DNA from 2 places in the Dechloromonas sp. A34 genome. Region 1 is predicted to be linked to the other one. Evidence: predicted binding sites of a transcription regulator. Region 1 holds the regulator's gene; the other holds the start of a gene.
The links. The regulator LexA, encoded in region 1, represses DNA repair genes until DNA is damaged. The targets are predictions, from matches to a motif close to ACTGTATNTANATACAGT.

Region 1 (14,377 bases):
CCGATTCAAGTCTTGAGGTCTTTCGTCGACGAGCATCGTGCTGCCTTCGGGGTCGAGCCGATCTGCAGGCAATTGCAGATTGCCCCGTCGGGCTACCGGCGTCATGTCGCTCGGCGGCGCAATCCTGAACAGCGCAGTCAGAGAGTGCGGCGTGACGAGGTGTTAGTGCCCGAGATCAAGCGCGTCTGGCAGTAAGCGCCCGGCGAACTCATCTGTGAATTGACGGCTTAGACCGTGAAGATAGTGTCCACTAAAAAAGATGGTGGACACGATCGATGGAAGTTAAGAAGCCGAGCCGCCGCAGGCGGACTCACCCCGAGGAGTTCAAGCAGGCAGTGATTGCTGCCTGTTGTGAGGCCGGCGCTTCAGTTGCCGGCATTGCGTTGGCCAATAGCGTCAATGCGAATCAGGTCCGTCGCTGGATGCGGGAACGGGGCATTGAGCCACCGAGCCGCAGCCTGCCGGCACGGTCGATTTCACCGGCGCGCGGCACAGAACCCGCCTTTGTGCCGGTACCGATGCCACCCATCGTCTCAAGCATCCCCGACATTCGGATCGAAGTTCGGCGTGGCAACACGGCGGTGAAGATTGAATGGCCTGGACAGGCGGCGAGCGATTGCGCCGCCTGGTTGCGAGATTGGCTACGGTGATTCGGGTCGATGCCCTGTGGTTATCGACCACGCCGCTGGATATGCGGGCGGGGACCGAGACGATCCTGGCCCGGGTCGTCTCGATGTTTGGCGAAGCCCGACCCCACCATGCCTATCTGTTTGCCAATCGCCGAGCCAACCGGATGAAAGTGCTGGTCCATGATGGATACGGTATCTGGCTAGCGAACCGTCGGCTCAATCAGGGGCGATTCTGCTGGCGGCACGGCAACAGCAGCGTCGAGCTCAGCCGGCCGCAGTTTGATGCACTCGTCCTCGGTCTGCCATGGGAACGACTGGCTGACGGCGGTGTGATCCGGATTGTTTGACGGTCCACCATTGGGGAAGTCCACGATGGTCAGATCGGGCGGCGGACGGCATCATGCCGGCCATGTCCTTGCCAACCCACCTCGACCAACTCAGCGCTGACGAACTGCGTCGCCTGCTGGTCGAGAAAGACCGCGAGTTGGACTGGCGCCAAGCCAAGATCGACAAACTCACGCATGAACTGGCGATGCACAAGCGCTGGCGCTTCGGGGTCAAGACCGAGCACTGGCCGGTCGAGCAGGCGCAACTATTCGAGGAAACCATCGATGCCGATCTGGCGGCGATGGAAGAAGAACTCGCACAACTGTCGCCGACGCCACCGAAGGCGAAAGGCCAGGCCAAACGCCAGCCGCTGCCGGCGAGTCTGCCGCGTGCCGACATTCATCATGAGCCTGAATCCACGGTCTGCCCTTGCGGCTGCACGATGAAGCGCATCGGCGAGGATGTGGCCGAGAAGCTCGATTACACGCCAGGCGTCTTCAGCGTCGAGCGCCACATTCGTGGCAAGTGGGTCTGCGGGCAGTGCGAAACGCTGATCCAGGCGCCTGTTCCGGCGCACGTTATCGACAAGGGTATTCCGACGACCGGCTTGCTCGCGCAGGTGCTGGTTGCCAAATACCTCGACCATCTGCCGCTCTATCGTCAGGAAGCGATCTTCGGTCGGGCCGGACTGGCCATTCCGCAATCGACACTCGCCCAGTGGGTAGGGAAATGCGGTGTGGCACTCCAGCCCCTGGTCGATGCCCTGAAGGATGAGATGCTCGGGCATCGGGTGCTGCATGCCGATGAAACGCCGGTGGCCATGCTTGATCCGGGGGCTGGCAAGACGCATCGAGCCTACCTCTGGTCCTACAGCATCGGCGCCTTCGAGCCGACCAAGGCGGTGATCTATGACTTTGCTGAAAGCCGTGCCGGCAGGCACGCCCAGGAATTCCTGGGTGACTGGCGCGGCACACTGATTTGCGATGATTACTCAGGCTACAAGGCACTGCTGGCCAATGGGTTGACTGAAGCCGGCTGCATGGCGCATGCCCGGCGCAAGTTCTTCGAGCTACACAGCCAGAAGCAGAGCCTGATCGCCGGCGAGGCACTGGATTGTTTCGGCAAACTCTATGGGGTCGAGCAGGAAGCTGCCGGATTCGACATCGATGAGCGACGACGAATTCGGGAGGCGAAAGCCCGACCGATTGCCGATGAATTGCATGCCTGGTTGACCCGGCAACGACAGGTGGTACCCAATGGCTCGGGGACCGCCAGGGCGATCGACTACAGCCTGAAACGCTGGGTGGCGCTGACGCATTACCTAACGGATGGCCAGGTGCCGATCGATAACAACTGGATCGAGAATCAGATCCGGCCGATCGCGCTCGGCCGCAAGAACTGGTTATTTGCCGGCAGCTTGCGCGCCGGCAAACGCGCCGCCGCGATCATGAGCCTGATCCAATCCGCCAAGCTCAATGGTCACGAGCCTTTGGCTTACCTGAAGGATGTCCTGACCCGCCTGCCGACCCAACCGGCAAGCCGCGTCGGCGACCTGCTGCCGCACCGCTGGCAACCTCAAATCACCGACTGACCTGAGTTCGCCGGGCGCTTACAGTTCAAGGCCGACCGTCCCAATCAGTTGTGGGTCTCGGACTTCACCTATGTCTCGACCTGGCAAGGCTGGTTATATGTGGCTTTTGTCATCGACGTTTTTGCCCGCCGTATCGTGGGTTGGCGAGTGAGCAGTTCCATGCATACGGACTTCGTGCTCGATGCGCTGGAACAGGCGCTGTACGCCCGTCAGCCGAGTCCCGACGAGGCCTTGATCCACCACTCGGACAGGGGCTCGCAGTACGTCTCGATCCGCTACAGCGAGCGACTGGCCGAAGCCGGGATTGAGCCATCAGTCGGCAGCAAGGGCGACAGCTACGACAACGCGCTAGCCGAGACGATTAATGGCTTGTACAAGGCGGAGATGATCCACCGGCGCGCCCCTTGGAAAACCAGGGAATCCGTGGAGCTGGCAACTCTGGAATGGGTGTCTTGGTTTAACCACCACAGGCTGCTTGAACCGATTGGCTATATCCCCCCCGCAGAAGCTGAGGCAAACTACTACAGGCAACTCGCCGATCAGGCCGCCATCGTGGCCTGACTTAAACCAACCGGCCTCCACGGAAACCGGGGCGATTCAGCCGCCTGCTTGTGTCTCACCAGAGATGGGAACGTTGATCGTTCGAGAAAACCAGTAGGTGAATAATTCGTCAAAACCTCTAGCCTTTCCTCCAATTATCCGTATAATGCGCCACTCTTTCAGTGCGCCCGTAGCTCAGCTGGATAGAGTACTTGGCTACGAACCAAGGGGTCGGGCGTTCGAATCGCTCCGGGCGCACCAGTAAGAACAGTAGAAAGGTCAATCTTCGGATTGGCCTTTTTGCTTTCTGGCGTTTGCTGGCACATGCGGTTCTGCTTGCTATTTGCGGTTTGCTGTATAAAAATACAGTTACCGGTTTTTAGCGGAGCAGGCCATGAAACTTACGCCACGTCAGCAGGAAATTCTCGACTTCATCAGGAGCACGCTCGAGGTGCTCGGTGCGCCGCCGACGCGGATGGAGATTTCCAGCGCCTTCGGTTTTGCCTCGCCCAACGCGGCAGAGGATCACTTGCGAGCCCTGGCCAAGAAGGGGGCTATCGTTCTCGAACCTGGCTCGGCGAGGGGTATTCGGCTGGTTGAACAGCTGGGCCTGCCGCTGATTGGCATGGTTGCCGCCGGTTCGCCGATCCTTGCCGTCGAAAACGTGCAGGGGCGCTATGCCCTGGATGCCCAACTGTTCAGCCCGCGGGCCGATTACCTGCTCAAGGTGCGCGGTCTGTCGATGATCGATGCCGGCATCTTCGACGGCGACCTGTTGGCCGTGCACAAGACCAACCAGGCGCGCGACGGGCAGATCGTCGTGGCCCGGCTCGATGAGGAAGTTACGGTCAAACGTTTGCAGCGCCGTGATGGCTTTGTCGAACTGATTGCCGAGAATCCGGATTTCGAACCCATCATCGTCAATCCTGCCGAAGTCGATTTTGCCATCGAGGGGATTGCCGTCGGTCTGATTCGCGGGGCGATCAGCACCTTGTCATGAGCACCATGCCGTCGCCTCTCGCCCTGGCGGAAGTGCTGGCCCGGGGTGATGTCTGGCGCGGCGATACGCTGGCCAGTCTGCCTGACGCGGCCATTCCCAGTGGCCATCCCGAACTCGACGCCGAACTGCCGGGCGGTGGCTGGCCGCGCGGCAATCTCACCGAAATCCTGGTCGACCGCAGCGGCCTTGGCGAAATGGGCCTGCTGTTACCTGCATTGGCCCGGTTGTCGGCCGCAGGCGGCTGGCTGGCGCTGGTCGCGCCGCCCTGGCGGCCGCATGCGCCGGCCTGGGCGGCCGCGGGCCTGATGCCGGAGCGCCTGGTCGTCGTCCAAGCCGGCCGGCAACTGGGCTGGTGCCTGGAGCAACTGTTGGCCAGCGGTGGTTTTGCCGGTGTGCTCGCCTGGCCGGACAACGGCATCGATGCCCGGACCTTGCGCCGGTTGCAGGTGGCGGTCGAGGGGCGCCCGGTTTTTGCCGGCCTGTGGCGTTCGACTGCGGTCGCCGGCCTACCGTCGCCGGCACCCTTGCGCCTGGTGTTGAGCGTTGCCGAGCATGGCCTGGCGGTGCGCATCCTGAAGCGGCGCGGTCGTCCGGCCTCGCGGCCGCTGGTCTTGTCGATCCCCCGTCCCGGGAGAAATCAACGTGTTGTGGCTGGCCCTGCATTTTCCCCTGCTGTCGCTCGAAGCGCTGCCCCTGCGGCACTCGCCTAGTACCACGAATTCAAAGGCTGGCACTAGCGCCATCGTCGTTCGCGGGCGGGTCCTCGCCTGCGACGCGGCAGCGGCCAGGGCCGGCGTATTGCCCGGCCAGAAGCTGTCGACGGCTCTCGGCCTGCAACCCGGTTTGAGCGTCTTCGAGCGTGATGCCGGGCGCGAGGAGCGGGCGTTGACGGCACTGGCCTCATGGGCCGGCCGCTTCACGCCGACGCTCAGCCGGCAGCCGCCGGATGTGCTGCTGCTCGAAATCGGCGGCTGTCTGCGCCTGTTCGGCGGCGGGCAGGCGATTGTCGATGCCGTATTGGCCGGCTGTGCCGAGCAGGCCTATTCCGTGCGCTGGGCCGTGGCGCCGACGCCGCTCGGGGCGCGCTGGCTGGCGCAGGCCGGGGCTGCGGCAATGCTGACCTCGCTCGCCGATCTGCAGACGGCGCTGGCTGTCCTGCCGTGCCGCATTGCCGGTTGGCCGCCGGAGATCCTGGCGCGTCTCGACTCCTTCGGTATGCAATGTCTCGGCGACCTGGCGCAGTTGCCGGCGGCCGGATTGCGGCGTCGGCTCGGCAACGGGCCGGTCGACGATCTGCTGCGCGCGCGCGGGGAATGCCCCGATCCCCAGGTCAGCTTTGTCTTTCCCGAACGGTTTGCCGAGAAGCTTGAGTTGCCGTCGCGCGTCGAGCATGCGGAAGGGCTGGCCTTTGCCGGCCAGCGCTTGTTCTCGGCCCTGGCCGGATGGCTGCATGCCCGGCAAAAGCTGGCCCGCGCCTACACCCTGCAACTGACGCACGACGACGGCACTGGTAGCGAATTGTCGCTGCGCCTGAGCGAGCCTTGCGCTGACGAAAGGCGTTTCATGCGCTTGTTGCGCGAGCACCTGTCGCGTCTGCAACTGGCGGCACCGGTCGAGGTGCTCGGTCTGAAAGCCGACGAGATCGTCGAGTGGCACGGTGACAGCGCCTCGCTGTTCGAGACGGCGCCGGCCGGCGAGGGCACGGCGGCCTGCCTGGAGCGGCTGCGCGCCCGGCTGGGCGAAGCGGCGGTCCAGGTCATTGGCGTGCAGGCCGATTATCGCCCGGAATGCGCCACCCGCCTGGCCGATCCGCTGGCCGTGCCGGCCTCCGCCGGAACGCTTCCTGCCATCGCCGCGGCCCGTCCGCTGTGGTTGTTGCCGGTGCCGGAAGCATTGGCCGAGCAGGCGGGCGGCCCGCGCTGGCATGGCCCGCTGCAATTGCTGACCCGCGCCGAGCGCCTGGAGAGCGGCTGGTGGGACGAAGGCGAGGCCGACGCGGCGGGCGACCTGCGGCGCGACTATTTCGTCGCCCGCAATCCGCGCGGGCAGTGGGCCTGGATTTTCCGCGACGCCAACGGCTGGTACCTGCATGGCCTCTTTGCCTGACTACGCCGAGCTGCACTGCCTCTCCAACTTCAGCTTTCTGCGCGGCGCCTCGCATCCCGACGAACTGGTCGAACAGGCGGCGAAGCAGTGCTATCAAGCGCTGGCGCTGACCGACGAATGCTCGCTGGCCGGTGTCGTGCGGGCCCACCAGGCAGCCAAACGGGTTGGTCTGAAACTGCTTGTCGGCAGCGAGATGACGACGGTCGATGGCTTGAAACTGGTCTTCCTGGCGGCCAATCGCGAAGGCTACGGCAACCTCTCGGCGCTGATCACGCTGGCCCGGCGGCGGGCGGAGAAGGGCGCCTACACCCTGCAGCGCCACGACCTGAATGTCGTTTCGCCAAGCGGCGCCGTGCCCGATTGCCGGGTGCTCTGGGTGCCCGGCGAATCGCTGTCGGTGGCCGACGGGCGCTGGCTGGCCGAACGCTTTCCCGGCCGGGTCTGGATTGCCGTCGAACTGCACGCCGGGCCGGACGATGCGGCGAAACTGGCCGGCCTGCAGGCGCTGGGCGAGGCCTGCGGCCTGCCGCTGGTCGCCGCCGGCGATGTCCATATGCATCTTCGGGCGCGCCGCCCGGTGCAGGATGTCCTAACCGCGCTGCGCCTGAAAACGACGGTCTTCGCTGCCGGCTACGCGCTGTTTCCCAATGCAGAACGCCACCTGCGCGCGCGCCTGCGCCTGGCCCGCCTGTATCCGCCGGAATTGCTGGCCGAAACCCTGCGTATTGCCGAGGAATGCCGCTTTTCGCTGGACGAACTGCGCTACGAATACCCCGAGGAAATCGTGCCGACCGGGGAAACGCCGGCCTCCTGGCTGCGCCATGAGACCGAGTGCGGCCTCAAGCGGCGTTATCCGGGAGGTACGCCGCCGGCCGTGCGCCAACGGATCGAGTACGAACTGGCGCTGATCGCCGAGTTGCAGTACGAGGCCTATTTCCTGACCGTCTACGACATCGTCTGTTTCGCCCGGGGGGCCAATATCCTCTGCCAGGGGCGCGGCTCGGCGGCCAATTCGACGGTGTGCTTCGCGCTTGGCGTCACCGAGGTCGATCCGGCGCGCTCCGAGCTGCTGTTCGAGCGTTTCATCTCGAAAGAACGCGGCGAGCCGCCGGATATCGATGTCGATTTCGAGCACGAGCGGCGCAACGAGGTCATCGCCTACATTTATGAAAAATACGGCCGCGAACGGACGGCGCTGGCCGCTGCGCTGATCACCTACCGGACCAAGGGCGCCCTGCGCGACGCCGGCCGGGCGATGGGCTTCGGCATCGCCCAGATCGATGCCCTGACCGCGTCGCTGGCCTGGTGGGACAAGCGGGAGCAGTTGCCGCAACGCTTCGCCGAACAGGGGCTCGATCCGCAGTCGCCGCGCGTCGAGAAATGGCTGTGGATCGCCGAGGCGCTGCGCGGCTTTCCGCGCCACCTGACCCAGCATGTCGGCGGCTTCGTGATGTCGCGCGGGCCGCTGGCCCGACTGGTGCCGGTCGAAAACACGGCGATGGCGGAGCGCACGGTGATCCAGTGGGACAAGGACGATCTCGATGCGGTCGGGCTGATGAAGGTCGATATCCTGGCGCTCGGCATGCTCTCGGCGATCCGCCGCATGCTGGCCATCGTCGGCGAGCAGCGTGGGCAGGCCCTCCGGCTGCAGGACATTCCGCCAGAAGACCCGGCGACCTACGAGATGCTCTGCCACGCCGACAGCATGGGCGTCTTCCAGGTCGAGTCGCGGGCCCAGATGGCGATGTTGCCGCGCCTGCGGCCGCGGAACTACTACGATCTGGTGGTCGAGGTGGCGCTGGTCCGGCCGGGGCCGATCCAGGGCGACATGGTGCATCCTTACCTGAAGCGGCGGCAGGGCAGGGAGAAAATCGAAAGCATCTCGGAGGCGGTTGATGCCGTCCTCGACCGAACCTATGGCGTGCCCATCTTCCAGGAGCAGGTCATGCAACTGGCTATCGTCGCCGCCAATTTCACGCCCGGCGAAGCCGACGAGCTGCGCCGGGCGATGGCGGCCTGGAAGCGCAAGGGCAATCTGCAAATCTATCAGGACAAGCTGCGCGCCGGCATGGCGGCCAAGGGGCTGCCGGCCGAATTCGCCGAGCGCATCGTGCTGCAGATCCAGGGCTTCGGCGAATACGGCTTCCCCGAGTCGCACGCCGCCAGCTTCGCGCTGCTGGTCTATGCCTCGGCCTGGCTCAAACGCCACCATCCGGCCGCTTTCCTGTGCGGCCTGCTCAACAGCCAGCCGATGGGCTTCTACTCGCCGTCGATGCTGATCCAGGATGCCCGCCGGCATGGCGTCACCGTGCTGCCGCCGGACGTCACGGCCAGCGACGGGGACTGCCGGATCGACGAGCGCGGTGCGGTCCGCCTCGGCCTGCGCGAAATCGGCGGTTTTTCTAAGAGTGTTGCCGAGCGGATTGCCGCTGAACGGCAGCGCCAGCCCTTCGCCAGTGTGGCCGACCTGGCGGCTCGCGCCGGCCTGCAACGCAGCGACCTCGATCGCCTGGCCGCGGCCGACGCCTTGCAGAGTCTGGCCGGACATCGGCGTCAGGCAGCCTGGGCGGCGAGTGCTGAAAAGGCGCCGGCCGCGGTGCAGGGCGATCTGTTCGCCGGCTTGCCGGCAGTCGAGAAGGCCGCGCCGCTGCCGGTGCCGAGCGAAGGCGAAAATCTGGTCGCCGACTACCGGCACCTCGGCCTGAGCTTGCGTCGGCATCCCCTGGCGCTGCTGCGCCAGTCGCTCGCTGAGCGCCGTTTCCTGCCGGCCGCCGAATTGGCTCAGGCCGGCGACCGGGCGCTGGTTCGCGCCGCCGGTATCGTCGTCGGCCGCCAGCGGCCGGGCACGGCGGCGGGCGTCGTCTTCGTCACGCTGGAGGATGAGAGCGGGCTGGTCAATGTCGTCGTCCAGCCGCAACTGGTCGACCAGCAGCGCCGAGAACTGCTCGGTTCAGCGCTGCTCGGGGTTTACGGACAATTGCAGAAGGAGGGCGAGGTGGTGCACCTGGTCGCCAAGCGGCTGGTCGATCTTTCCGCCTGGCTGGGTCGGCTGGAAACGGTCAGCCGCGACTTTCACTGATCAGCGCCGCCAGCGTCGCCACCGAACGCAGGTGCTCGCGGCTCTTGTCGTCGTTGGCCTCGAGCACGATGCCGTATTTCTTCTTCAGGGCAAGCACCAGTTCGAGTGCATCGATCGAATCCAGCCCCAGGCCGTCCTCGGCGAAAAGCAGCGTGTCGTCGCCGATCTCGGCCGGTGTGATGTCTTCGAGGTTCATCGTCTCGATGATGAAGCCCTTGAGTTCCTGGTGTAGTGTGTCCATGGTTCAGTTCAGTTTCTTACGGAGCTGGAAGCCGGAAAAGCCCAGCCGCTCTTCGTTGTCTTCGTAGATCAGGCGCAGCGTGTCGCCGCGCCCGCTGCCCAGGCCGGCGGTGACCGCCTCGTGGTCGGAAATCGGCTGAAAGCCGATGCGCAGCAAGAGTTCCGGCTTTTCCGGGAAGCGCATTTCGCCAACCAGCAGGCCATCGTCTTCTTTCATGATGATGTGATTGGGCGCCGGGCCGTCGATCTTGTCGATGATTTCGTACCTGCCGAGCAATTGCATGAAATTGTCCGGGATAGCGGTCGGCTTCAGCTTTTCGCCGAACAGCAGCGATTCGCCGCCGATGCGGCCGACGATGATCTGCCGTCCGTCGATCGTGACGGCGGAGAGGCGGATGTCCTCGAAGGCGCCGACATTGACCGGCACCATGCCGAAAATCTTGTATTTCAGGGTCAGCAGTCCGTCTTCGTGCGGCACCAGCTGGAAATGGTGGCCAACAGCATCGGCGTCGATCTTGCCCGATGCCGTGGATACCTTGGCCAGTCCGACCAGGGTGTCGAAATGGCCGTTGAACAGACGCAACTCCTCCTGGTTCGGGGCGCGCTCCGGCGAGCGGACTACCGCTGCCGGCGGCTGGCGGATGCCGGTCTTGGCTTCGAGCATCAGTTTCAGGGCTTCGGCAGCAATTTTGGAAACGGCGACGGCCGAGGTGGCGGAGTTGGAAAGCACGACGACACCCAGTTTGTGCTCGGGCAGGATCGCCATCATGCTGTGCGAGTCGGGCAGCGAGCCGCCGTGGCTGGCCACCGGGCCGCCACCGGGCACTTCGATGCCGCTCAACATCCAGCCGAGGCCGACATATTGCTGGAAGGTCAGCGGGAAATCCCGGTTCTGGACGCGAACCATCTCGCGCACCGTGGCCGGCGCAAGAATCCGCTGCTGGCCGTATTGGCCGTCGGCAAACTGCATTTTCAGGAACTGGCTGAGATCGACCACGTTGCTAAGCAGGTTGGCTGCTGGCATGTCGCGCAGCGAGAAAACCTCGATTTCCTTGTTGCCGTCGTAAGCCTTGGCTACGGCCTTCGAGGCGAAGCTGCTCTGCGTCATCCCCAGCGGCTTGAAGAAATGCTGGGCCATGTAGGCTTCGAACGGTTCGCCGCTGACCTTCTGCACTGTCGCGCCGAGCAAGGCCATGCCGAGATTGGAATAGGAAAAGACGTAATTGGGCGGGAAGCTCAGGTGTTCGTCGCGCAACCCTTCGACCACGCTGTCGAAGCGGCCGGGGTCGCGCACGAACAGGCCGCGAAAGAAATTGGAGGGCAGCCCGGAGTGGTGCGTCATCACGTTGCGCGGCGTGACCGGCCCGGCATTCGGGAAACGGGTCTTGATCGAGAACTCGGGGAGGGCGGCGGCCAGCGGCTGGTCGATGTTGATCTTGCCCTGTTCGGCCAGTTGCATGGCCGCGGCAGCGGTAAAGACCTTGGCGATCGAACCGGCGCGATAGACGGTTTCCGGTGTCGCCAGGATGCCGTTTTCGAGGTCGGCATGACCGAAGCCCTTCTGCCAGATCACCTGCTGGTCATCGACCAATGCAATGCTGATGCCGGTGATATCGGCATCCGACATCTCGCGCTCGACCAGCCACGAGAGGTAATTCTGGGTGTGCCGGTAATCGCCACGGGCATTGCTCTCGGCGACCGGAGGGGGGGTGGCGCAGGCCGAGAGAAAAAGCGCGGAAACGAGCAGAAGAAGGCGATTGGGCATGGAAAAGAGCTTTAAAAATGGGCTGACGAAACGGTGCGCAATTATAAGACAGATGGAATTGCTCACTGCCAGGGAAAATAGCTGACAATTTCAGTCGAGTATTTTAAAATTCCGCTTCGTTATAAGAGGGGATCTGGCTTCATGTTCCGGTATCTGCGAGAGGATATCCGTGCGGTTTTCGACCGCGACCCGGCAGCGCGCTCGTTTTGGGAGGTGCTGACCTGCTACCCGGGTATCCACGCCCTGATCATGCACCGGTTGGCCCATTGGCTGTGGGGCCATCGCTTGCGCTGGCTGGCCCGCTTCACGGCGCACTTTGCCCGCTTCTTTACCGGTATCGAAATTCACCCGGGTGCCACCATTGGTCGCCGTTTCTTCATCGACCACGGCATGGGCGTGGTGATCGGCGAAACGGCCGAAATCAAGGATGACGTGACGATCTACCACGGGGTCACGCTAGGCGGCACCTCGTGGAACAAGGGCAAGCGTCACCCGACGCTGGAAGACGGTGTGGTGATCGGGGCCGGGGCCAAGGTGCTCGGGCCGATCACGATTTCGGCCGGAGCCAAGGTCGGCTCCAATGCCGTGGTCACCAAACCGATACCGGCCGGGGCGACTGCCGTCGGCAATCCGGCGCGGATCCTCGACAATTCCGAACAAAGTCGGCAGCGTCAGGCGCAAGCCCAAAAACTGGGCTTCTCCGCCTATGCCGTCGGGCGCGACCAGGACGATCCGCTGGCCATGGCCATCCACGGTTTGCTCGATCATGCGGCGGAAACCGACCGTCGCCTGACTTCGCTGTTGAAGGAACTGGATGCCCAGGGCGTCAAGTGCGACAGCGAGGTCTTGGCAGCCGACCGCTTCGACCCAACATATCTGAGCAAGATAGTTGACTGATTTAGTATGGCTTCGATATAGTTGACCGCATTACTGGGTTATTAGCGGGAGAGCAACAATGCGTTTGACCACCAAAGGACGTTTTGCCGTCACGGCCATGATGGACCTCGCCATGCGTGGCGAGGACGGGCCGGTGGCACTGGCCAGCGTCAGCGAGCGCCAGAAGATTTCCTTGTCCTACCTCGAACAGCTGTTCGGCAAGCTGCGTCGTCACAAGCTGGTCGACAGCGTGCGCGGCCCCGGTGGTGGTTACTGCATTGCCCGTCCGCTGACGCTGGTGACCGTGGCCGACATCATCCGTGCCGTCGATGAGCAACTCGATGCGACGCAATGCGGCGGCCGTGAAAACTGCCATGACGAACATCGTTGCATGACCCACGACCTGTGGACGACGCTTAATACCAAGATGTTCGACTACCTCTCTTCGGTGACGCTCTCCGAACTGGTCGATCGCCAGAAACTCAAGCTGGCCGGCAAGTTGCCCGAAATCCTCGAAGACAAGCGCCACCTCGCACCCCGGTCGCGTACCGGCCGTGAAAAATCAGCGATCCTCGCCTGAGTTTCCCGATGTTTCGCCCCATCTACCTCGACCACAACGCCACGACGCCGCTTGATCCGGCGGTGCTGGCGGCCATGCTGCCCTGGCTGGAAAGCCAGTACGGCAATGCGTCGAGTCGGCATGAATTCGGCCGGGCGGCGCGGCGGGCGATCGACGAGGCGCGGCAACAGGTGGCGGCTGCGGTCAATGCCCATCCCACAGAAATCGTGTTTACCAGCGGTGGCAGCGAAACCAACAACCTGTTCCTGAAAGGCGCCGCGGCTGCGCTGAAGCCGGGCTTGCTGGCGGTCAGCGCCATCGAGCATCCCTGCGTACTGAAGCCGGCGGCGCAACTGGCACGGCAGGGTTGGCAGGTGCGCCAGCTGGCGGTCGATTGTGCCGGCAGCATCAACCTGGCCGATTACGCTGAAACGCTGCTCGACCGGCCGCGGCTGCTCTCGGTAATGCTGGCCAACAACGAAACCGGTGTCGTGCAGGATGTCGCGGCCTTGGCCGATGCAGCCAAGGCCACTGGCGGATGGTTCCACAGCGATGCCGTGCAGGCGCTGGGCAAGCTGGCTATCGATTTTCGCAGCCTCAATGCGGCCGGCGTTCATGCGCTGACGCTGTCGGCGCACAAGGCCGGCGGCCCTAAGGGCGCGGCGGCGCTGGTCGTCGATAAGCGGGTCGAACTGCTGCCCTTGATCGCCGGTGGCGGTCACGAACGCGGCCTGCGTTCGGGTACCGAAAATGTGCCCGCCATCGTCGGCTTCGGCGTGGCGGCGGAACTTGCGGCGCAGCGCGTTGCCGAACTAGCGGCTCGCTTGCGGGCCCTGCAGGCGAAGCTGGAAGCCGGGCTGGCAAGATTGGGCGCCCGGATATTTGCGACGGAGGCAAGCCGTTTGCCGAACACCAGCTATTTCGCCTTCCCCGATATCGATGGTGAAACGCTGGTCGGCAAGCTCGACCGCGCCGGATTCGCCGTGGCCAGCGGTGCCGCGTGTTCGAGCGCCAACCCGGAACCTTCGCATGTTCTGCGGGCGATGGGCGTGGCGCCGGAGATGGCGCGTGGTGCGGTGCGGGTCAGCCTCGGGGCAAGCAATACCGAGGTCGAAATTGAACAATTTATCAGCGCTTTGCAGGTTACAGTCGGACGCCTGCAAGGACTGACAGCAATGGCTGTCTGAACAACCCGACCTAGCGAGAATGACGATGAAACTTCCCATTTACCTGGATTACTCGGCAACCACCCCGGTTGACCCACGCGTTGCGGAAAAAATGATTCCGTACTTGTACGAGCACTTCGGCAACCCGGCTTCGCGTTCGCACAGCTTTGGCTGGGTGGCCGACGCGGCGGTCGAAGAGGCGCGCGAGCAGGTCGCGGCGCTGGTCGGTGCCGACCCCAAGGAAATCGTCTGGACCTCCGGTGCCACCGAGTCCAACAACCTCGCCATCAAGGGCGCCGCCAATTTCTACGCCGGCACCAAGGGCAAGCACATCATCACGGTGAAGACCGAGCACAAGGCCGTGCTCGACACCGTGCGCGAAATGGAGCGTCAGGGTTTCGAGGCCACCTATCTCGACGTCAAGGAAGATGGTCTGCTCGATCTCGAAGTCTTCAAGGCCGCCATCCGCCCGGATACCGTGCTGGCCTCGGTGATGTTC
Region 2 (14,377 bases), 1.6 Mb from region 1:
TGCAGGGCCAGGCATTCCTGCGGGCTGCGCGCGCCAATCCCGGTCGGATCGAAGTGCTGGATATGATGCAGGGCGATTTCGAGCTCTTCGAGCTCGATCTCGTATTCCGGCGGCAGAGTTTCAAGAAGTTCCAGCAAGGAAGCCGACAGGTAGCCGTCATCGTCGAGGGCTTCGATCAGGAAGCGGACCAGGGCACGATCGCGCTCGGTCAGCTGGGTCATGCCCAGTTGCCAGCCGAGATGATCGCGCAGGCTGATGGTGCCGGCATGAATGTCCTGGGCATCGCTATCGTCGTCCTCGTCGCGCCCGGCACCGGTAAAGGTCCCAGCATCCGAGCTCCAGCGATCGTCGTCGACATCGGAGGGGGCTGATGGCACATCCATTTCACGGTCGTCGCGGGCATCGCGCTCTTCGCGTTCGACCTTCTGTTCGCGCTCACCTTCGCTGGTCTGCGGCGAGTCGAACTGCTGAGCCGCGGTAAAGGTCTCGCTGCCACCGTCGTCGTCGCGCTCCAGCATCGGATTTTCGAGCAGATAGCGTTCGATTTCCTGCTGCATTTCCACCGTCGACAGCTGTAGCAGCTTGATCGACTGCTGCAACTGGGGGGTCAGCGCCAGATGCTGGGATAGTTTGAGTTGGAGGGCAGGTTTCATCGGTTGGGATAGGGGCGCTGCTTAACGGTCAGAGCTTGAAATGCTCGCCGAGATAAACCTTGCGGACGCTTTCATTCTCCACGATTTCGTTCGGCCGTCCAGCGGCGAGTACGCGGCCAGCGTTAATAATGTACGCATGGTCGCAAATACCGAGGGTCTCGCGGACGTTGTGGTCAGTGATCAGCACACCGATACCGCGCTCCTTGAGGAAGCGGATGATTTTCTGAATTTCCAGGACGGCGATCGGGTCGACGCCGGCAAAGGGTTCGTCGAGCAGAATGAAGCGAGGATTGGTGGCCAGCGCCCGGGCGATTTCGACCCGCCGCCGCTCACCGCCGGAGAGTGCGGCGGCGTTGACGTGGCGGACATGGCCGATATGCAGTTCGCCGAGCAGACCCTCGAGGCGGTCATTGACTTCCTCTTCGGGCAACTTGAGCAGTTCGAGGATGGCCCGGATGTTTTCCTCGACATTGAGCTTGCGGAAGACCGAGGCCTCCTGCGGCAAGTAGGAAAGACCCTGCCTGGCCCGGCTGTGCATCGGCAGATGGGTCAGCCGGGCATCGTCGATATAGACCTCGCCGCCATCGGCCGGCACCAGGCCGACAATCATGTAGAAGCAGGTGGTTTTGCCGGCCCCGTTCGGTCCGAGCAGGCCGACAACCTCGCCGGCGGCGACCTCGAACGAAACGTCCTCGACCACGGTGCGCGCCTTGTAGCGCTTTTTCAGGTTATGGGCCGAGAGCTTGGAGATCGGGGCGTTCATTGGCTGGCTCCGCGCATGACCCGGCGGATGGCATCGCCCGAGAAGCCGCGGTATTGCAGAAAGCGCATCTGCTTGGCCCGCTCTTCCGGGGTCTGCGGCAACTGGCCAAATTTCTTGGCCCACACCGACTGGCAGCGCTCGCCCTCGTCACCGCCTTCGGGCAGGGCGGCGGCGATGTCGTCGTCACCGACCCCGGTCTGCCGCAACTCCTGTTTCAGCCGCGCATTACCGTAACGGCCGGCACGGGCCACGACGCGTTGCCGGGCAAAGCGGTGGTCGGAGAGCAGATTCTGGGCTTGCAGGGTGTCGAGCACGGCCGCGAGCTGCTCTTCCGACTCGGCGGCGCCAGCGAGTTTGGCCTTCAACTCGGCCCGGCTGTGTTCGCGCCGGGTCAAGAGTTTCAGGGCACGAACGCGCAAATCAGACATCAGCCTTGGCAGCCTTGACCGGCTTGATGACGTTGGTGCTGGCGGCCTCGCGGATGCCGGCCTCGATTTCCTGGGCGATTTCCGGATGGCTGCGCAGGAATTCTCGGGCGTTGTCCTTGCCCTGGCCGATTTTCTCGCCCTTGTAGGCATACCAGGCGCCGGATTTCTCGACCAGCTTGTGGGCGACACCCATTTCGACGATTTCGCCGTGGCGGGAAATACCTTCGCCGTACAGAATGTCAAAAATGGCTTCGCGGAACGGTGGCGAGACCTTGTTCTTGACGACCTTGACCTTGGTTTCGCTGCCGATGACTTCATCGCCCTTCTTGATCGAGCCGATGCGGCGGATATCGAGGCGCACGGAAGCGTAGAACTTCAGCGCATTGCCACCGGTCGTCGTTTCCGGCGAACCGAACATGACTCCGATCTTCATCCGGATCTGGTTGATGAAGACGACCAGGGTGTTGGTCTTCTTGATGTTGGCGGTCAGCTTGCGCAGGGCCTGGCTCATCAGCCTGGCGTGCAGGCCGACCATCTGGTCGCCCATTTCGCCTTCGATTTCGGCACGTGGGGTGAGGGCGGCGACCGAGTCGATGACGATGATGTCGACCGAACCGGAGCGGACCAGCATGTCCGAGATTTCGAGGGCCTGTTCGCCGGTATCCGGCTGCGAGATCAGCAGGTCGCCGACATTGACGCCGAGCTTTTGCGCATATTGCGGATCGAGGGCGTGTTCGGCATCGATGAAGGCGGCGACGCCACCGAGTTTCTGCATTTCGGCGATAACCTGCAGACAGAGCGTGGTCTTGCCCGAGGATTCCGGTCCGTAGATTTCAACGACCCGGCCGCGCGGCAGTCCGCCAACGCCCAGGGCAATATCCAGACCCAGCGATCCGGTGGACACCACCTGGATGCCTTCGTCGATTTCGGCATCGCCCATCTTCATGATGGAGCCTTTACCGAACTGCTTTTCGATCTGTTGCAGCGCTGCGGCGAGCGCCTTTGCCTTGTTGTCGTCCATGGAGGTACCTCGAAATTTGAGCGGATTATGGCACAGGGGCCGAAGATGGAACAGAAATTGCTGAGCCGAAAATCAGCGGATTTGGCGCGAAATATGCATATGGCAAACCGCGATTTTGGCCGAATACCGATAAACACGGGTATATTTTCGGCGGCCACTTCTGGCCGCCCCAGGTTACTGGTTATAAATACAGTACATTTTAGGTAGTCACTTGGCAAGATTATTTTTCCTTTCACCGGCCTCGGGGAAACTGCTGTTCGGCCTTGCCCTGGCCGCTGCCACAGCATTCGCCCAGGCCAGGCCCGCCCCGTGGTATTGGTGGGTCAGCAAGGTCGATGGGGCCCGCGTTTGCCTGCAGACCTCTCCGGGCAGCGGCTGGTATCGCGATGGCGGACCGTACCGCAACGGCCGCTGCGGCGCCGATCTGGCACGCTGAAGCAGAGCCACCGATGATCTATACCCCGCCGGCCGATACCGGCCTCAGCATCATCTACGCCGACGACAGTCTGCTCGTGCTCGACAAGCCGGCGGGGCTGCTCTCGGTGCCGGGACGCGGCGCCGACAAGGCCGACTGCCTGGCCAGCCGCGCCCAGGCCAATTTTCCGGATGCGCTGACCGTGCATCGGCTCGACATGTCGACTTCAGGCCTGCTCCTGATGGCCCGCGGAGAAGCCATGCAGCGCGCGCTGTCCCGATTGTTCGAGGACCGCCGGGTCGACAAGCGCTATCTCGCCGTGGTCGACGGCTACCTGGAAAGCGAGAGCGGCGAGGTCGACCTGCCGCTGATCTGCGACTGGCCGAACCGCCCCCGACAAAAGGTGGATTTCGAAGTCGGCAAGCGCTCACTGACGAAATTCCGAAGATCTGGCTTCGATCCGCATACCGGATGTAGCCGGGTCGAACTGGAGCCGGTGACTGGCCGTTCGCACCAGTTGCGGGTCCATATGGCCGCGCTCGGCCACCCGATCCGCGGCGACGAACTCTACGGACCGGACCCCGAACCCGGCGAACGCCTGCTCTTGCATGCCACGGATCTGGCCTTTGTCCATCCGCTAAGCGCCGTCGCCCTGCGCTTTCACAGCGACGCTCCGTTCTAACCGCCGAAAACCTTATAATTCCCGCGTTTTCAATCCCTTGCCGACGTCGCTCGGAGAATCATGCTGATCTGGTTCGTCGTTCTCTACCTGATGCTTTCCATCGGCATTGGCCTCTATGTCGCGACCCGCGTCCATAGCGCCAAGGATTTCGCGGTAGCCGGGCGCCATCTGCCGCTGCCGGTCGTCACCGCCACCGTGTTCACCACCTGGTTCGGGGCCGAAGCGGTGTTCGGCGTCTCCGCGACCTTCGTCAAGGAAGGCCTGCGCGGCGTCGTCGCCGATCCTTTCGGTTCCTCGCTGTGCCTGATCATCGCCGGCATCTTCTTCGCCAAGAAGCTCTACAAACTTAACATCCTGACCCTCGGCGACTACTTCCGGATGCGCTACAACCGCACCGTCGAAGTGCTGACCACGCTCTGTATCGTGGCCAGTTATCTGGGCTGGGTCTCGGCCCAGATCAAGGCCCTCGGCCTGGTCTTCAATGTCGTCACCGGCGGCTACGTCAGCCAGACGGCGGGAATGATCCTCGGCGCGGCCATCGTCCTCACCTACACCACCTTCGGCGGCATGCTCTCGGTGGCCATCCTCGACTTCGTCCAGATGGGCGTCATCATGGGCGGCATGCTGTACATCGGCTACATTGTCTCCGGCCTGACCGGCGGCGTCGATGTCGTCATCAACCATGCGGCGACCGCCGGCAAACTCGATTTCTTCCCGCCGCCCGACCCCTGGCAGTGGCTGACCTTCCTCGGCGCCTGGATGACCATGATGCTCGGCTCGATCCCGCAGCAGGACGTCTTCCAGCGCATCACTTCGGCGAAGAGCGCGCGCATCGCGATCTGGGGGTCGGTCCTCGGCGCCTCGATCTACTTCTGCTTCACCTTCGTGCCGATGTTCATCGCCTATTCGGCCACCCTGATCGACCCCGAGCTATTTAACGGCCTGATGAAGACCGATTCGCAACTGGTCCTGCCCACGCTGGTCCTCCAGCACACCCCGCTCTTTGCCCAGGCCATCTTCTTCGGCGCCGTGCTCTCGGCCATCATGAGCTGCTCGTCGGCGACGCTGCTCGCCCCCTCGGTCGCCTTCTCGGAAAACATCGTGCGCGGCTTTTTCCCGGGCATGGGCGACCACCAGTTCCTGCAGGTCATGCGCGGCTCTATCGTCGTTTTCGCCGGCATCGTGCTCGGCTTTGCGCTGTATTCCAATGCCAGCATTTTCAAGATGGTTGAGAACGCGTACAAGATCACACTGGCCGGCGCTTTCGTACCGCTCTTCTTCGGTGCCTTCTGGAAACGGGCGACGATCCAGGGCGCGCTGGCCGCAATCATTGGCGGGCTGAGTTCATGGATCCTGATCGAAGTGCTGGTCAGCAAGGCCGATCAGGCTCAGGAATACGCCTACGCGCTGGTCGGCGCCGGGCAGGCCGTTCCTCCCCAGCTGATCGGACTGGGCGTCAGCATCATCGGCATGATCGCCGGTTCGCTGCTGCCGCAATGGGTCGGCCGGCCGACAGCGCATGAAGACATCCACGCCGCCCTGCACCACCGGGCGGCGGCTGAGACTCACCACGCCGAGACGGTGCACCGGCACGAGTCTTAAACAAAGCGTACGCCTTGGGCCAGCGGCAGGTCGGCCGAGTAGTTGATGGTATTGGTCGCCCGCCGCATATAGGCCTTCCAGGCATCCGAACCGGCCTCGCGGCCGCCGCCGGTTTCCTTCTCGCCGCCAAAGGCACCACCGATCTCGGCCCCGAGGGGCCGATATTGACGTTGGCGATGCCGCAATCGCTGCCGCCGACGGCCAGAAAACGCTCCATCTCACGCAGGTCGTTGGTGAAAATTGCCGACGACAGCCCCTGCGGCACAGCGTTGTGCACGGCGATGGCCGCCTCGAGTTCGCGGTAACGCAGGACGTAGAGGATGGGGCTGAAGGTTTCCCGGCGCACCAGTTCGCTTTGCTGCGGCATTTCGACCAGTGCCGGCCGCACGTAGCGGCCGTTCGGACAGCCGTCCACGGCCACCGCTTCGCCGCCGTGCACCGTGCCGCCTTCGGCCCTGGCCTGGAGCAGCGCGCTGTTATGGGCGGCCAGCGCCGTATCGTCGATCAGCGGACCGACCAGGGTGGCCGGGTCGAGCGGCTGGCCGACCGGCAGGCTCGCGAAGGCGATCGTCAGCCTGGCGAGCAGCGCCTCATAGATATCCTCATGCACGATCAGTCGGCGCAAGCTCGTGCAGCGCTGGCCGGCCGTCCCGGCGGCGGCGAAGACGATGGCCCGCACCGCCAGCTCGAGGTCGGCGCTGGGCGCGACGATCATCGCGTTGTTGCCGCCCAGTTCGAGCAGGCAACGCCCGAAACGGGCGGCGACAATGGGCGCGATGCGCCGCCCCATGCGGCTCGAGCCGGTAGCCGAGACGAGGGCGACCTCGGGATGGGCGACCAGCTGTTCGCCGAGCCCGGCATCGCCGATCACGACCTGGCTCAGGCCGTCGGGCACGCCGCCAACCTCGGCCGCCGTCTGCTCGAACAGGGCCTGGCAGGCGAGGGCGGTGAGCGGCGTGCGCGACGATGGCTTCCAGAGCAGGGTATTGCCGCAGACCAGGGCCAGCGCTGCGTTCCAGGCCCAGACCGCGACCGGAAAATTGAAGGCGGTGATCACCGCGCAGACGCCGAGCGGGTGCCAGGTTTCCATCATCCGGTGCGCCGGGCGCTCGCTGGCGATGGTCAGGCCGTACAACTGGCGCGACAGGCCGACAGCGAAGTCGCAGATGTCGATCATTTCCTGCACCTCACCGCGGCCTTCCGAGAGGATTTTGCCGGTTTCGATGCTGACCAGGCGGCCGAGCGCCGCCTGGTGCCGCCGCAGGCACTCGCCGTAGCCATGCACCAGCTGACCGCGGCGCGGGGCCGGCACCTCGCGCCAGGCCAGAAAAGCTGTGCGCGCCTGGGCTACCATCGCGTCGAGCGTGCCGGGCGGACGTTGCCAGTGGCCGAGGCAACTGCCGTCGATCGGCGTATGAACAGCGATTTCCCCGTCGTCGGCCGGCGGCACGCCGAGGTAGACGAGGAGCGATGCGACTTCGGTCGCGAGATGGGCGCTGGACATGGCGGCCTCCTGTTCGGCGATATCACCGGCCCCGACCGGCGGCGGTCAAATGCCCCAGACGACAGCCGTGGCGCGTCGATGATTGGACCATTCCGATCACCATCGGTTGCGTCACCGAAACCCATGGCCATCACGATGCGGCGCGCCCCGGAACCGCGCCAGTTCCGCCTGTGGTCATGCTTATGGACCGAAATCAAGGTGTGCTGGCGCGCGGTCGACGGTAGCGCAAACGGTTAGAATCGATGCCATGCCCCATCACGAACGCAGCCCCGTCCTGCTTTCCCGCTACCTGGCGTTGGCCTGGCTTGGTTTGATCGTCTATGGCAGCCTGCATCCGTTCAGCGGCTGGCGAACAACCGGCGATTCGCCTGTGGCCTTTCTCGATGGCGGCTGGCCACGTTACTGGACGGTTTTCGACCTGCTCGCCAACGTGGCGGTTTACGTGCCGCTTGGCCTGTTCCTGACCCTGGCTCTACGCAGCCTGCCCTGGCGCTTCACGGCGCCGATCCTTGCCGTGCTGCTCGCCGCCGGCGTCAGTTTCGGGCTGGAAACGGTCCAAACCTGGTTACCCTCGCGCGTTCCCTCCAATGTCGATCTCGCCTGCAATGCCCTTGGCGGACTGCTCGGCGCCATCTGGGCGCAGGCAGTCGGACCGCGGTTGTTCGCCCGCATCATGGAAATCGAGCATCGTCTGATCGCCCCCATCCCGCATGCCGAGCTGGGCCTGACCCTGCTCGGTCTCTGGCTGCTGGTGCCGCTGTCGCCGGAAACCCTGCTTTTCGGAGCCGGCGACCTGCGCCAGTTGCTCGGCTTCAGTAGCGACCTGCCTTTCGTCGCCGAGAGTTTCGTCGTCATCGAGGCCAGCATCACCACCCTCAATGCGCTGACCGTCGGCCTGATGCTGAGCATGCTGGCGGCGCGCCGGGTAGCGGCTTACATCATCGTGCCACTATTCCTGCTCCTTGGCCTGATCGTCCGTACGCTGGCCGCCGCCATCCTGATCGGTCCGGGTGAGGCGCTCGCCTGGCTGACACCAGGCGCCCAGAGCGGCCTGCTGAACGCCATCGTTCTGCTCCCACTGCTGCTGCTCCTGCCGCCGACGCCGCGCCTGATGTTGGCGGCTGTGGCGCTGCTGGCCGGAACGGTGCTGGTCAATCTGGCACCGCCCAATCCCTATTCGGCGGCGGCCCTGGCTACCTGGCGCCAAGGTCACTTCCTGAATTTCAACGGTCTGACCCGACTGGTGGCAACGCTATGGCCCTTCCTGACGCTCCCCTTCCTGCTGCTGACCAGCCGTCGCCAATAGACTGGCACGCCCGGTCGGCGGAAGCCACCGCCACGGCAATCGGCGTCGATGTCGCGAGCGGTCTGAGTGACGCCGAGGTGGCGGCCCGCCTCGAGCGCCACGGTCCCAACCGGCTGACCGAAGCACCGGGCAAACCGGCCTGGAAACGCTTTGCCGAACAGCTGATGCAGCCGCTGGTCCTGGTCCTGATCGCCGCCGGCACGGTCACGGCAGGACTTGGCGAATGGGTGGACGCCAGCGTCATTTTCGGCGTCGTGGTAGTTAACGCGGTCATTGGCTACTGGCAGGAAGCCAAGGCCGAAGGGGCGCTGGCGGCGCTCGCCAAGAGCGTCGCAACGCCGGTCACCGTCAGGCGCGGCGGTCAGCGCCGGCAGATCGAAGCGGCCGGACTGGTTCCCGGCGACATCGTCGTTCTCGCCGCCGGCGACCGCATTCCGGCTGACCTCCGGCTCTTCCACGAGCGTGAGCTGCATACCGACGACTCGATGCTGACCGGCGAATCGCAGCCGGTACTCAAGCACACCACGGCGCTACCCAGCGACACCCCGCTCGCCGACCGCCGTAACATGGCCTACGCCGGCAGCACCGTGGTCGCCGGGCTGGGCAGCGGCATGGTCATCGCCACCGGCGATGCCACCGAAACCGGGCGCATCGCCGACCTGATCGCCAGTGCCCCCGATCTGGTGACGCCGCTGACCCGCAAGATGATTACTTTCTCCAACTGGCTGCTGTGGGCGATCGGCGGCCTCGCCATCCTCACCTTCGGGGTCGGCCTGGCGCGCGGCGAAACCGCTTTCGAAATGTTCATGGCGGCGGTGGCACTGGCCGTCGGCGCCATCCCGGAAGGGCTGCCGGCCGCGGTCACTGTCACGCTGGCCATCGGCGTCGCCCGCATGGCCCGCCGCCGGGCCATCATCCGCCACCTGCCGGCGGTCGAAACGCTGGGCAGCACGACGGTGATCTGTTCCGACAAGACCGGCACACTGACCGAAAACGCGATGACGGTGCGCGTCCTGTGGTGCGCCGGGGCCGGCCATGCCGTCAGCGGTCATGGCTACAACCCGGAAGGCAGCATCAGCCATGACGAAATGCCGGCTCCGATCGCGGGCGCGCTACGCGAATCTCTGGTCGCCGGAGCCTTGTGCAACGACGCCAGCCTGGGGCGCGATGGGCAACACTGGAAAATCACCGGCGACCCGACCGAAGCGGCGCTACTGGTCGCCGCCCGCAAAGGCCGGCTCGACGAACAGACCCTGCTCGCCCTCTATCCCCGGGTCGACGAACTGCCCTTCGATGCCACCCGCCAGTACATGGCGACCGCGCACCGCAGCGACGGCGAAACGGTAATCTACGTCAAGGGCGCCATCGAGCGCCTGCTGCCGCGCTGCAAAGACCAACTCGGGGCCGACCAGCAATTGCTGCCGCTGGCAACGGCGACGATCGAAGCCGCCGCCCATGCCTATGCCGGACAGGGCATGCGCGTCCTGCTCCTCGCCCGCGTCCTGCGGCCGAGCGCCAGCCGGCTCGACGACGATGCCCTGCACGACCTGACCCTGCTCGGCCTGGTCGGCATGATCGACCCGCCGCGCAAGGCGGCAATCAGCGCCATACGCAACTGCCACTCGGCCGGCATCCGGGTCAAGATGATCACCGGCGACCACGCCATCACCGCCCTCGCCATTGCCCGGCAGATCGGGCTCAGTAGCGAACACGCGCTGACCGGGCGCGAACTGGCGGCGCTCGACGACCAGGCGCTGGCCAAGGCCGCCCACGAAATCGATGTCTTTGCCCGCGTCGAGCCAGAACAGAAGCTGCGCCTGGTGCGTGCCCTGCAAGGGCTGGGCGAAGTCGTGGCGATGACCGGCGATGGCGTCAACGATGCCCCGGCCCTGAAGCAGGCCGACATCGGCATCGCCATGGGCCTCGGTGGCACCGAGGTGGCCAAGGAGGCGGCGGCGATGGTGCTGACCGACGACAATTTCGCCAGCATCGAGGCGGCGGTCGAGGAGGGCCGGGGGGTCTGGGACAATCTGGTCAAGTTCATCACCTGGACCCTGCCGACCAATTTCGGCGAAGGTCTGGTCATCGTCGCCGCCATCGTCTTCGGCAGCACGCTGCCGATCACGCCGCTGCAGATCCTCTGGATCAACATGACCACCGCGGTTTTGCTCGGCCTGCCGCTGGCCTTCGAGCCGATCGAGCGCGGCATCATGCACCGGCCGCCGCGCCGGCTGGCCATGCCGGTACTCAATGGCGACCTGATCCGCCGCATCGTGCTCGTTTCGCTGCTGCTGCTCGGCGGCGCCTTCGGCCTCTTCCTGCACGAGCTCGACCAGGGCAAATCGCTGGCCGAAGCACGGACGGTCGCCGTCAATGTCTTCGTGATGGTCGAAGCCCTCTATCTCTTCAACTGCCGTTCGCTGACCCGCAGCTTCTGGAGCCTCGGCCTGTTTACCAACCTCTGGGTGTGGGGAGGGGTCGCCAGCATGCTCGGCCTGCAATTGCTGTTCACCTACTGGCCGCCGCTCGCCGCCGTCTTCCAGACCGCCCCCATCGGCTGGGTCGAATGGGGCAAGATACTGGCCGTCGGCGTGTTCAGCAGCGCCATCATCGCCCTCGAAAAACACTGGACCAACGCTCGGCGTTCCACGTGAAAGCGGACCGCCTATAATGTTGAGCCCCCGAGGAGAGAACCGATGAGCCATTTCAAATACCACGTCTTTTTCTGCTGCAACCAGCGCGAACCCGGCGAAAACTGCTGCAACGCCCATGGCGCGAGCGACATGCAGACCTACGCCAAGGAGCGCATCAGCCAGCTCAAGATGAAGGGGGAAGGCAAAGTCCGCGTCAACAAGGCGGGCTGCATGGATCGTTGCGATCTCGGGCCGGTCATGGTCGTCTATCCGGAAGCCGTCTGGTACACCTACATCGACAAGGACGACGTCGAGGAAATCATCCAGGAACACCTGATCAACGGCCGCATCGTGGAGCGTCTGAAAATATGAGAGCCCCGGAAGAAAAGATCGTGATCGACGGCCCGGCCGGCAAGATCGACGTCATCATGGAGCGCCCCGACGCGCCGCGCGGCATCGCCCTGATCGCCCACCCGCACCCGCTGGGCGGCGGCGCCAACACCAACAAGGTCGCCTATACGCTGGCCCGCACTTTCGTCGGCCTCGGCTACGCCGCCTTCCGCCCCAATTTCCGCGGCGTCGGCGGCACCGAAGGCATCCATGACGAAGGCCGCGGCGAAACCGAAGATCTGCTCGCCGTGCTCCAGGACGCCAAGTGCCGCTGCGGCGACCTACCGGTGGCGCTGGCCGGCTTTTCCTTCGGCGCCTACTGCCAGACCCGCGTCGCCAAGCGCCTGGCCGAAGCCGGGCATCCGGCCCAGCGCCTGGTCCTGGTCGGCACCGCCGCCGGTCATGTCGAAGGTACCCGCCAGTACGACACCGAAGCCGTGCCCCACGACACCATCGTCATCCACGGCTCGTCCGATGAAACCGTCCCGCTGGCCAATGTCTTCGACTGGGCGTTGCCCAATGACCTGCCGGTCGTCGTCGTGCCCGGTGCCGACCACTTTTTCCATCGCCGCCTGCACCTGATCCGCGACATCATCACCCGGGCATGGCGGCACTAGTGGCTGCTTCGGATTCAGTGGCACTGAGTGCCAGCGGACTGCGCAAGTCCTATGCCGGCACCGAGGTGGTGGCTGGCCTGTCGTTCGCCGTCGAGCCCGGCACCTGTTTCGGCCTGCTCGGCCCGAACGGCGCCGGCAAGACGACGACCCTGCGCCTCTGCCTCGGCCTGACCGCCCCGGAGAGTGGCGAGATCACCCTCAACAACTACGCCATTCCGGCCGACGCCCAGCAGGCGCGGGCGCGGGTCGGCGTCGTGCCGCAGTTCGACAATCTCGACCCGGATTTCACCTGTGCCGAAAACCTGCTCGTCTTCGGCCGCTACTTCGGCCTGCCCGACGCCGAGGTCAAGGCCCGCATCCCGCAGCTGCTCGAGTTCGCCAGCCTGACCAGCAAGGCCGACGCCCGCCTGGCGACCCTGTCCGGCGGCATGAAACGGCGCCTGACGCTGGCCCGCGCCCTGGTCAACGACCCCGACATCATCTTTCTCGACGAGCCGACCACCGGCCTCGACCCCCAGGCCCGCCACCTGATCTGGGACCGCCTGAAGCAGCTCAAATCGGCCGGCAAGACGCTGATCCTGACCACCCATTTCATGGACGAAGCCGAGCGCCTGTGCGACCGGCTGATCGTCATCGACCACGGCCGCCTGATCGCCGAAGGCAGCCCGCGCCAGTTGATCGCCGAGCACATCGAACCGCAGGTCATCGAGGTCTACGACGAGGCGGCCGGCGACCTGCCGGCTTTCGTCGAGGCCCAGCGCGGCCTGGCCGAACGCGTCGAAACCAGCGGCGAAACCGCCTTCTTCTACTGCCGCGAACCGCATCCGCTGCTCGCCAGGCTGGCCGAAGCCCCCGGCCTGCGCTATGTGCACCGCGCCTCCAATCTGGAAGACGTTTTCATCAAACTGACCGGCCGGGAGTTGCGCGACTGATGACAGCATTCAACTGGCTCCCCGTCTGGCGCCGCAACTTCCTGGTCTGGCGCAAACTGGCGCTGCCTTCCATCCTCGGCAATCTGGCCGATCCGCTGATCTACATGCTCGGCCTCGGCTACGGCCTGGGCGCCATGCTGCCCAGCATCGACGGCCAGCCTTACGTCGCTTTCCTGGCCGCCGGCACGGTGTGCGCCTCGACCATGAATGCGGCGACCTTCGAGGCCCTGTACTCCTCGTTTTCGCGCATGCATGTCCAGAAGACCTGGGACGCCATCCTCAATACGCCGCTCGGTCTGACCGATGTCGTCGCCGGCGAACTGTTCTGGGCGGCAACGAAATCGCTGTTTTCCGGCGCCGCCATCCTCGTCGTGATCGCCGCCCTCGGCCTAACCCATGGCCCGCTGCTGTTCTGGGCGCTGCCGGCCGTCGTCCTGACCGGGCTGGCCTTCGCTGCGCTCGGCCTAATCTGGAATGCGCTGGCCCCGTCCTACGATTTCTTCATGTATTACTTCACGCTGTTCATTACCCCGATGACGCTGATTTCCGGCGTTTTCTTCCCCACCGACCAGTTGCCCGCCTGGCTCGCAACGATCGGCGGCTGGCTGCCGCTAGCCCAGGGCGTCGCCTTGGTCCGTCCGCTGCTCGCCGGCCAGGTGCCGGCCGATGCCCTGATCCACATCATGGCGCTGCTCGCCACGGCCGGTGTAGCCTTCGCGATTGCCCTGCGCCTGACCCGCCGCCGCCTGCTCAAGTAGAATCCGCTAATGGAATCCCTGCTCGTCATCACCAACTGTCCGGATGAAGCCTCCGCCAACGCCATCGCCCTGGCCGTAGTCGAAGCGCGGCTGGCCGCCTGCGTCAATATCCTGCCGCGCGTCCAGTCCGTCTACCGCTGGCAGGGTGCCGTCGAGTCGGCCACCGAGATCCCCCTGCTGATCAAGACCACCGCAGCCAATTATCCGGCGCTCGAGCAAGCCATCGCCGAACTGCATCCCTACGAAGTCCCCGAAATCATCGCCCTGCCGATCGCGCAGGGTTTGCCGGCCTATCTGAACTGGGTGGCGGCCGAGACGATCCAATGACCATGCGCGCGCTGTTCCTGCTTTTCTCCCTGCTCATTTCGCTGGCCCATGCCGAGGAATTCCTCGACCCGGCGGTCGCCTTCAAACCATCGGCGCGCGCCCTCGACGGCCAGACCATCGAGATTTCCTACGAGATCGCCAAGGGCTATTACCTCTATCGCGACAAGTTCCGCTTCAGCGTCGACGGCGACAGCGCCACCCTCGGCACCCCGACCTTCCCGCCCGGCAAGGAGAAGATGGACGAGAACTTCGGGAAGGTCGAGGTCTATTACAAGTCGGTGGCGATCCGCGTGCCAGTCGAAAGAAATGCCTCAGGAGTGCTGCCGCTCAAGCTCAAGGTCATTTC

Region 2: a site for LexA is predicted at 3,042-3,059, ahead of recA (recombinase RecA). Genes of this name have one in related genera too.

What each region holds. Positions count from the first base shown of each region.
Region 1 covers NZ_CP102486.1:3,159,461-3,173,837, reverse strand. Annotated here, with positions in the region: AL1L pseudoknot at 1-87, shown strand, start outside; partial or broken gene NQE15_RS15900 (transposase) at 1-192, shown strand, start outside; gene NQE15_RS15895 (transposase) at 276-650, shown strand; gene tnpB (IS66 family insertion sequence element accessory protein TnpB) at 593-976, shown strand; gene tnpC (IS66 family transposase) at 1,039-2,547, shown strand; partial or broken gene NQE15_RS15880 (IS3 family transposase) at 2,569-3,108, shown strand; tRNA gene NQE15_RS15875 (tRNA-Arg) at 3,272-3,348, shown strand; gene lexA (transcriptional repressor LexA) at 3,482-4,087, shown strand; gene imuA (translesion DNA synthesis-associated protein ImuA) at 4,084-4,797, shown strand; gene NQE15_RS15860 (Y-family DNA polymerase) at 4,730-6,193, shown strand; gene NQE15_RS15855 (error-prone DNA polymerase) at 6,177-9,272, shown strand; gene NQE15_RS15850 (phosphopantetheine-binding protein) at 9,253-9,513, opposite strand; gene NQE15_RS15845 (serine hydrolase domain-containing protein) at 9,517-11,277, opposite strand; gene cysE (serine O-acetyltransferase) at 11,419-12,174, shown strand; gene iscR (Fe-S cluster assembly transcriptional regulator IscR) at 12,233-12,733, shown strand; gene NQE15_RS15830 (cysteine desulfurase family protein) at 12,742-13,899, shown strand; gene NQE15_RS15825 (IscS subfamily cysteine desulfurase) at 13,925-14,377, shown strand, end outside.
Region 2 covers NZ_CP102486.1:4,713,981-4,728,357, forward strand. Annotated here, with positions in the region: gene NQE15_RS23480 (RNA polymerase factor sigma-54) at 1-653, opposite strand, end outside; gene lptB (LPS export ABC transporter ATP-binding protein) at 682-1,416, opposite strand; gene recX (recombination regulator RecX) at 1,413-1,844, opposite strand; gene recA (recombinase RecA) at 1,837-2,865, opposite strand; gene NQE15_RS23500 (hypothetical protein) at 3,077-3,301, shown strand; gene NQE15_RS23505 (pseudouridine synthase) at 3,315-3,962, shown strand; gene NQE15_RS23510 (sodium:solute symporter family protein) at 4,023-5,564, shown strand; partial or broken gene NQE15_RS23515 (aldehyde dehydrogenase family protein) at 5,764-7,068, opposite strand; gene NQE15_RS23520 (VanZ family protein) at 7,316-8,374, shown strand; gene NQE15_RS23525 (HAD-IC family P-type ATPase) at 8,323-11,028, shown strand; gene NQE15_RS23530 ((2Fe-2S) ferredoxin domain-containing protein) at 11,071-11,379, shown strand; gene NQE15_RS23535 (alpha/beta hydrolase) at 11,376-12,014, shown strand; gene NQE15_RS23540 (ATP-binding cassette domain-containing protein) at 12,002-12,946, shown strand; gene NQE15_RS23545 (ABC transporter permease) at 12,946-13,704, shown strand; gene cutA (divalent-cation tolerance protein CutA) at 13,714-14,031, shown strand; gene dsbD (protein-disulfide reductase DsbD) at 14,034-14,377, shown strand, end outside.